4 regions of the Sporosarcina sp. G11-34 genome follow, and region 3 is predicted to be linked to each of the others. Evidence: riboswitches for the same ligand, from Rfam matches in the RefSeq annotation. Region 3 holds a riboswitch; each other region holds the start of a gene.
The links. Region 3 has a riboswitch for S-adenosylmethionine ahead of KSU66_RS04635 (acyl-CoA dehydrogenase family protein). Riboswitches for the same ligand answer to the same signal wherever they lie in the genome.
Positions count from the first base shown of each region.

Region 1: linked by a shared signal. The riboswitch ahead of KSU66_RS02340 (LLM class flavin-dependent oxidoreductase) and the one ahead of KSU66_RS04635 (acyl-CoA dehydrogenase family protein) in region 3 are both predicted to bind S-adenosylmethionine.
Region 2: linked by a shared signal. The riboswitch ahead of metK (methionine adenosyltransferase) and the one ahead of KSU66_RS04635 (acyl-CoA dehydrogenase family protein) in region 3 are both predicted to bind S-adenosylmethionine.
Region 4: linked by a shared signal. The riboswitch ahead of KSU66_RS05190 (methionine ABC transporter ATP-binding protein) and the one ahead of KSU66_RS04635 (acyl-CoA dehydrogenase family protein) in region 3 are both predicted to bind S-adenosylmethionine.

Region 1 covers NZ_JAHNZW010000002.1:41,231-43,435, forward strand. The annotation lists gene KSU66_RS02335 (hypothetical protein) at 77-223, opposite strand; SAM riboswitch class I at 651-751, shown strand; SAM riboswitch class I at 879-987, shown strand; gene KSU66_RS02340 (LLM class flavin-dependent oxidoreductase) at 1,210-2,205, shown strand, end outside.
Region 2 covers NZ_JAHNZW010000022.1:16,516-18,720, forward strand. The annotation lists gene pckA (phosphoenolpyruvate carboxykinase (ATP)) at 1-436, opposite strand, end outside; SAM riboswitch class I at 620-728, shown strand; gene metK (methionine adenosyltransferase) at 921-2,120, shown strand.
Region 3 covers NZ_JAHNZW010000003.1:85,143-87,347, forward strand. The annotation lists gene KSU66_RS04630 (transporter substrate-binding domain-containing protein) at 1-136, opposite strand, end outside; gene KSU66_RS04635 (acyl-CoA dehydrogenase family protein) at 154-1,332, opposite strand; SAM riboswitch class I at 1,706-1,810, opposite strand; gene KSU66_RS04640 (exonuclease domain-containing protein) at 1,999-2,205, shown strand, end outside.
Region 4 covers NZ_JAHNZW010000003.1:198,810-201,014, forward strand. The annotation lists gene KSU66_RS05185 (pyridoxal phosphate-dependent aminotransferase) at 1-781, opposite strand, end outside; SAM riboswitch class I at 962-1,073, shown strand; gene KSU66_RS05190 (methionine ABC transporter ATP-binding protein) at 1,144-2,157, shown strand; gene KSU66_RS05195 (methionine ABC transporter permease) at 2,147-2,205, shown strand, end outside.

The DNA of each region.
Region 1 (2,205 bases), on a different contig from region 3:
CTTTCACTACTAGAAACAAATATAAATAATTTACACGAGAAAAATGCCCTGCATTTCTGCAAGGCATGGGGGAAAGTTATGAAGATGGTGGTTCACTGGTCGTACTATTTATAGTCGCTGAAGTATCGTAAGCAACTAGGGTAAAGCCAAGCTTATTTTCAAGTTCGTTAATTTCCTGAAGCTGTTCACTGTCAAGGCGTGCAAATTTATTACTTTCTGACATATCTCTCACCCTTTCTATTAAGGTTAGTGTATCCAGCATAAAAAGGAATATACAAAAAAGGATGCGGTTTTTGTTAAGGTAGTTTTCGCATATCAATCTTTTTCTAGATTAAGTTTCAGGTACCGAAGCGAAAGTACTCCGGTTAATTGGGGTTTTTTATTATTTTGGGGTAAGCGTAAAATAGGTGTGGATTATTTTACGCTTACGCTCAATTTAGCGAAACGAAAAAATAATGAGCATAATGAATAAAGTTTTCGTCTCCTTTTTACGTGACGGGTCCTATATAGGGGTGACCGTGTCGTTGACATGGGGGAATTAATTAAAAATACGAATAACTACTGACTAAGTCAAAGGTTTTAGAAATCCTCATTGACAATAGATTCCTTATAGTTTAAAGTAATAGTTAGTCAATTGAATATATTCTAAATTCTTATCGAGAGAGGTAGAGGGACTGGCCCTATGATACCTCGGCAACAGACTTTGTAGTACTGTGCTAATTCCAGCAAGCGAAAGCTTGGAAGATAAGAAGAGTAAAGAAATCGAATCATCGAATCTTTTAACCTCTTCTTATTTATGGAAGTGGTTTTTATTTTGTATAAATAAACCAATCTATTTTATTGGAAACAGAGTAGAATTTTATAAAAGAATAGCAACCCCCTTATTAAGAGAGGTAGAGGGACTGACCCGATGATGCCTCAGCAACCAGCAATATGTATTGCATGGTGCTAATTTCAGAAGAATACATTGTATTCTAAAGATGAGACTGGCGTGACGACAAATGCCCTTCTCTCATCTTATTTGGGAGAAGGGCATTTTGTTTGATAATGATAAAATGGGATAGTTATCGGATTAAAGCCAATTAAACAAATAGGTATAGTAAAGGCGGCGACCCCCATCGAATTTGTAGGGAGAGGGAGAGATTGATGTAAGTGAAAGTGTCATTGTTTCAAGCAACTTGTTTGAAAATTTAAGGGAGGTAATATGGAATGGGGAAAAAACGAATTTACTTAAATGCATTTGAAATGAATTGTGTAGGTCACCAATCGCCTGGTCTGTGGACACACCCAGAAGATCGGTCACATCAATATAAAGACAGTAAGTATTGGATTGAACTTGCAAAAGTTTTGGAGAAGGGTCGCTTTGATGCGATATTTCTTGCGGATGTATTAGGGACGTACGATGTTTATAAAGGATCAAGGGATGCCGCCGTTCGTCATGGAACGCAATCTCCAGTAAACGATCCTTTTCTTGTTGTTCCACTCATGTCAGCTGTGACAAAACATCTTGGTTTTGGGGTGACGGCTTCCGTTAGCCATGAACATCCATACACATTTGCAAGGAGAATATCGACACTTGATCATTTAACGGATGGCCGTGTAGGATGGAATATTGTGACTTCCTATTTGAAAAGCGCCGCCGTTAATATGGGGCTTGACGATCAAGTGGATCATGACGAACGCTATGATATTGCGAATGAATACTTAGAGGTTTGTTATAAGCTTTGGGAAGGCAGCTGGGAAGATGATGCCGTACAAGTAGATAAAGAGAACGGCATTTATGCCAATCCAGAAAAAGTGCATGACATTAACCATGAAGGAAAGTATTTCAAAGTGCCTGGAGCGCATTTAAGCGAACCATCGCCACAGCGCACGCCGGTTCTATTCCAAGCAGGTGCATCAACAAAAGGTCGTACCTTCGCAGCAAAAAATGCTGAACTTATTTTTATTGGTTCACCTACTCTGAATGCAGCGAAAACAACTGTGGAAAGAATGCGAAGCGATGCAATAAAAATCGGAAGAAATGCTGAAGAATTGAAAATCTTGACAATGGTGACGCCGATAGTAGGAAGAACGGAAGAAGAAGCATTGGAGAAATATGAAGATTATAAAAAGCATGTCAGCTACGAAGGGGCGCTTGCCTTATTTGGCGGATGGACAGGCGTTAATCTAGAGGGTTTAGATCCGAACTCTACATTGGAATAT
Region 2 (2,205 bases), on a different contig from region 3:
GCTCTTCCTTTGTTGGTCGAATGAATAATTGGTGGACAAAAAGATTATGCCATGCGTACTCATTCACAACTTGGATTGAAAGACGGGAATCGTGTTCTGCACCTGCGAAACCTTTGAAAACAAAGATTTCGTCTTTAGCTTTTAAGTGATCAATAACTTTTTCGTATAAGGAATCATAAATCTCTGAAGAAATTGGACGGTTTACATTACCCCAGTCGATTTTATCCTTGGAAGAAGCCTCTTCCACGATATATCGATCTTTCGGAGAACGACCTGTATATTTCCCAGTTTGAGCAACCACTGCTCCGTCAGCAGTTAGCATCGCTTCTCCCCGAGATGTGGCTTTTTCAACAAGACTTGCTACTGAAAGTTGATTGCTCACGTTTCCGCCAGAAAGTAGATTGTTTAGCTCGTCACTAATTTTCGCTGAAATCATAGTTTATGCACCGTCCTTTTTTAGTTAGCCTTTAGGTTAATTTTGGCTGTTAGTCATCACATTCATTAATTAGTATAACACATTTAAAATAATAAACTATACTTGATAGAAGTGCAACCTATTATAGATGAAAAAATTTGACTTTTGATGATTTTATTCGTAAAATAATATATTGAACGGATACTCTTATCCCGAGCTGGTGGAGGGGCAGTCCCTATGAAACCCGGCAACCTGCATTAAACCGCAAAGGTGCCAAACCTGATGCAAGGTGAAACTCCTTGGATGATAAGAGTGAAGGGTACTTTTGTAATCACGCCTTTCCTCATGTGTTTTACGTGAGCGAGGGGCTTTTTTTATATGCACGCCCTTTGTCCTCGTGTACAAAGCTCGAATTGGTTACGAATCCCTGCCGGTGCAATATGCGGTAGGAAGTGACATGGGAAAATGAGTACCGTATCAATCTCGTAGGATATAAGGAGGAAATATAATGACAAACCGTCGTCTTTTCACGTCGGAATCAGTAACAGAGGGACATCCAGATAAGATGTGTGACCAAATTTCTGATGCCATTCTGGATGCAATTTTAGAAGAGGATCCAAATGCACGTGTCGCATGTGAAACAACGATAACGACAGGACTCGTGCTCGTTGCAGGAGAAATTACTACTTCTACATATGTGGATATTCCAAAAGTAGTTCGAGAAACTGTAAAAGAAATAGGTTATACTAATGCGAAATTTGGCTTTGATTGGGAAACATCTGCAGTATTAACTGCAATTGATGAACAATCGGCAGATATCGCTGCTGGAGTTGACAATGCGCTTGAGGCAAGAGAGGGTTCGATGTCTGATGAAGATATTGAATCAATCGGAGCAGGAGACCAAGGTTTAATGTTTGGTTATGCGTGTAATGAAACACCGGAACTTATGCCACTTCCGATTAGTATGTCACATAGGCTTTCACAGAGGCTTGCTAAGGTACGAAAAGAAGGCATATTGTCATATTTACGTCCAGATGGTAAAACACAAGTAACTGTCGAATATGATGAAAATAATAAGCCGAAGCGTATTGATACAATCGTTATTTCAACCCAACACAATCCCGAAGTAACACTTGAAGAAATTCAACGTGATATTAAGGAACATGTAATTGGACCGGTTGTACCAGCAGACTTAATCGATGCAGAGACAAAATACTTTATTAATCCAACGGGCCGCTTCGTTATTGGTGGGCCACAGGGAGATGCCGGATTAACGGGTCGTAAAATTATTGTCGATACATACGGCGGGTATGCTCGCCACGGCGGTGGTGCATTTTCTGGTAAGGATCCAACTAAAGTAGATCGCTCTGCTTCATACGCGGCGCGTTATGTTGCGAAAAACATCGTAGCTGCAGGACTTGCAGAAAGTTGTGAAGTTCAACTTGCTTATGCGATTGGAGTTGCACAGCCTGTTTCAATCTCGATAGATACATTAGGGACAGGGACTGTATCAGAAGGCAAACTTGTTGAAGTTGTTCGCGAGTTATTTGACCTTCGTCCAGCTGGCATTATTAAAATGCTAGACCTTCGTCGTCCGATTTATAAACAAACCGCAGCTTATGGTCATTTCGGTCGTACAGACATCGATTTACCATGGGAGCAAACGGATAAAGCCGAAGAACTGAAAAACCTAGTTAGTAAATAATGAAAAAGGCGTTGGAAGATGGATGATACTCCTCTTCTAACGCCTTTTTTATACGGGGATTTTATCGATTCGCAGGATACTTCCT
Region 3 (2,205 bases):
AGGCAACTTTCACTTTTTTAACGTCCGTGTTATTGGTATCTGTCCCGGTAGTTGCTTCTCCCGCGCCACATCCCGCTAAAATAGTTGTCAAAGCGAATCCAAGCGCTACAAGTTTTAAAAGCTTTTTATTTTTCATTATAAAAATCTCCTTTTTTACGCGTGAATCGCGTTTTTTGTTTTATCCTGTTCAATCGCTGATAATGCTAACTTTTTAATGGTCATGTCATCCATTGGGGGATTGTGTAAGCCCGCCCGTACGTCGCGATAATACCTTTGGAGAGGGTTGCTGCGTTGAAGGCTTTTTGCGCCTACAATTCGCATCGCTTTATCGACAATCGAAACGGCTGAATTTGTTACTGTATGTTTCGCTACACCGATTTCATTGGTCAGGAACGCTCTGCGGGATTCGTCGTCATAGATTTCCGCCACACTATAAAGAAGATGTCTCGCTTGAACTAACGCCAAATCGATTTCACCTAGTAGCTGTTGGACATTCGGCAATTGGCTAATGGGTCCATTTAAGCTGTTTGGTGAATGGGTATTTGCAAAATGTACCGCATAATCACGCGCAGCTTGTGCAATTCCGAGATAACACGCGGGAATGTGAAGCATCCAACCATTCGATATAGGACCGCCACTTGGTGTTTCGGGAAGCTCAACAAGTTTAGATTCATCGACTGTTACGTTGTTGAGCACAAGATCGTGGCTTGCTGTTCCTCTCATGGAAATGACATCCCATGTTTCTTCAATCGTTATTCCTTCCAAATCTTTATGGAGAAGGAAGAAACCTACTTTTTGCTTTTCTTCAATCCATGCGGAAGTTAGAAAATAAGTTAATACAGGAGAGGCAGTCGTGAATATTTTACGTCCAGAGAGCACCCAAGAATCACCGACTTTTTTTGCATTTGTTCCAGGGCGACCTCCTCTTGTTGGACTGCCGGTTTGAGTTTCACTGACCGAGCGATTCACTAGCGCGCCATTTAGCACTTCTGTTGCGAAGAAGTTCAGGCTTTCCTCCTTCCAAAGTTTTTTCTCGAAAAGTTCACCTACAACTCCTAGATTCCAGCCAATGGAAAGGGCGGTATTTGCGTCAAAACTAGCTAACGTTTCTTGAAGTAATACCAAATCATAAACCTTTAGTCCTTCACCGCCATAAGCTGTAGGGAGTGTGCTACTTGTGTAGCCAATGTCAATTAAGTCTTGAATATTCTCTTCGGGGAAGATGGAAAGTTCATCAATTTGAGCCGATAAACTTTTAAACTTTGTTTCTTTCTCATGTAACTTTTTCAACCATTGCCTTTGTTGTTCCGTTTTCACAAATAAGTTAATCATAATAGTCCTCCTCGTATTTAGAAATGAAAGTAGATGCTTTCGTTTAGTATATTCAATAATTCCTATTTGTTTAATAGGTTTTATAAATAAATGAATCGAACGTAATTTGTTAAGAGGCGATTTGGGTATACTGAAAGACTTCAATGATGATTGCTTTACCAAGCCGTTGATTTCCGTTCCGAGCGGACGCTTTCCGCGGGCGGTCCGTGAGCCTCCTCGCTTCTCTGCGGGGTCTCACCTGGACGCGCTTTTTCCGCTGGAGTCGCCGCTCTCCACTACAATCAACTAGGTGTCGCATTCTTTAGTTCAACCTATATAGTTATAAAAAATACCCCTTTTCAAGAGAAAAGAGGAATCCGATTTTACACTACGGCTCTTATCTTCCAAGAACGTTCTCTTGCTGGATTTAGCACCTTTCAAGGATACAGAGGTTGCTGAAGCGTCATCGGGCCAGTCCCTTAGCTTCTCTAAATAAGAAATATGAAGTTGTTGGTACTTACTTTAAGCTATGTATTTGGCCTTGTCAAGAGTCTAAGTATACTATTTCCATAGGTATTATATAAATTATTATAAGACGTGATTTTTCAGTCACGGGTTAGTACGTTGATGGGCCACCGTTATGATAAACTGAGGGGACCGGATAATTATTGATAGGGGGTACTTCAAATGGACTTTATAGCGATTGATTTTGAAACCGCAAATGATTCGAGAGCGAGTATTTGTTCAGTCGGTATTGTCATAGTTGAAAAGGGTGTTCTTAAAGAAGAAATACATACGTACATAGATCCGCAGGAAGAGTTTATGTACTTCAATACTGAAATTCACGGAATTACCGAGGATATGGTTCAAGGTGCACCAACTTTTGAAGAATAT
Region 4 (2,205 bases), 110 kb from region 3:
TAATGGCCTCGATGATTTTGGCATTCCCGACAGCGAAACCGACTCGCCATCCAGCCATATTATACGTTTTTGACAATGTGTACATTTCAATACCAACATCTTTTGCACCTTCAGCTTGTAGAAAACTAACCGGTTTCTTACCATCAAACCCAATGCCGCCGTAAGCAAAATCATGCATGACAGCAATATCGTTAGCTTTCGCAAATGCGATGGTTTCTTCGAAAAAAGGAACCGTGGCAGTTGCACTTGTTGGGTTGTTTGGATAATTCAAGTACATCAATTTCGCATTTTTTTTCTGTTCATCAGTCAAAAGATTATAGTCGGGGAGAAAATCATTTTCCGCAAGTAAGGGCATTGTATCGTATGTGATATTCGCCAAACTGACCGCCGATAAATAATCAGGATACCCTGGGTCTGGAAGCAATAGTAATTCCCCTTCATTCATAAGGGCAAGAGGTAGTTCTACCAATCCAGGTTTGGTGCCAAATAGGACAGCGACTTCTGTTTTAGGATCGATATCGACATTGTATTCACGTTTATAAAAATCTGCGGCGGCTTGTTTGAATTCCATAATTCCTCTAAATGGGGAGTACCCGTGTGTCGCTGGGTCTTCTACGGCTTCCTGTAGAGCTTTTACAATATGTGGCGGCGTAGGTTGGTCTGGATTTCCGCGACCTAAGTTAATAACATCTCGCCCCTCCGCAACGGCTTTTTCAGCTTTGTGAGTGAGCGATGTAAAAAAGTGTGGAGGAAAATTTTTTAATCGATTTGAAAATTCCATTTGATGACCTCATTTTCGAATTAGTTGCATATCTCTAATAAATCTTATAGTCATTTGCTTTATTTGTCTACTCGAAGTACAAGAATAGTAGTCATTTGAGAAAAGTTAATTATCGACAAGGGTTGACAGCGTTCTTGTTTCGTATTATGATTCATTGTATACGTTTACAACTTCATATGGAACTTATCGTGAGAGACTGAGGGATTAGGCCCTATGACGTCCGGCAACCCCATGTCAAATACATGGAAGGTGCCAATTCCTACAGAGTGTATGCCATTCTGAAAGATAAGCTGAAATTATTTGCTCAGTGCTTCTTTCATCATGAAAGAAGTGCTTTTTATTTGTAGAAAGAAGGGAATTTCATGATTCAAATAAAAGGTGTATCAAAAATATATAACACAAAAGAAAGAGTCGTAAAAGGTGTAGATAACGTAACCCTTACTATTAATAGAGGGGAAGTTTTCGGAATCGTCGGTTACTCAGGTGCCGGAAAAAGTTCGCTCATCCGGTGTTTGAATTTATTGGAGAAACCAACGAGCGGGACAATCTTAATAGACGATGTGAACTTGATGGAATTACGGGGGGAAAGCTTGCGACGTGCCCGTTTAAAAATTGGAATGATTTTTCAGCACTTTTATTTAATTAGTCAAAAGACAGTTTATGAAAATATCGCTTTTGCATTACGTGCGGCAAAAACACCCGCGAATAAGATTAGCGAACGCGTGGAAGAACTACTTGAAATGGTAGGTCTATCTGATAAAAAGGACGTGTACCCGGCACAACTAAGTGGAGGGCAGAAGCAGCGAGTTGGTATTGCACGTGCACTTGCTAATGATCCATCCGTTTTACTTTGTGATGAGGCCACATCGGCATTAGATCCAAATACAACGTTATCTATTTTGCGCTTGCTTAAAAAAATTAATCGGGAGTTAAAAATTACAATCGTTCTTATTACACATGAGATGAACGTAGTAAAAGAGATTTGTGATCGAATGGCGATTATGCAAGATGGAAAAGTGGTTGAGGAAGGATCTGTATATAATATATTTTCAGATCCGCAAACAGAGTTAACGAAGGAATTCATTAGTAGCGTTGTATCATTCGATGTGCCACCTGCCATTTTAGAAAAATGTACAGGCCGCCTTGTTAAAATCATGTTTAAAGGAAACATTGCCGGTGAAGGAATTATTTCTGATACCGTGCAAAAATTTGATGTCCAAGGGAATTTCCTACATGGTTCCATTGAATATATTCAGGAAAATCCACTTGGCATTTTCTTAATGGAACTAAAAGGGGACGAGCATGAAGTGGATCAGGCTCTTGCGTATATGTCATCCCGAGCCGCACAAGTGGAGGTGATTGAGCATGGGAATTGAATTTCAACGCATCGTGGAACTACTACCTGAAATAACGAAAGCATTTGG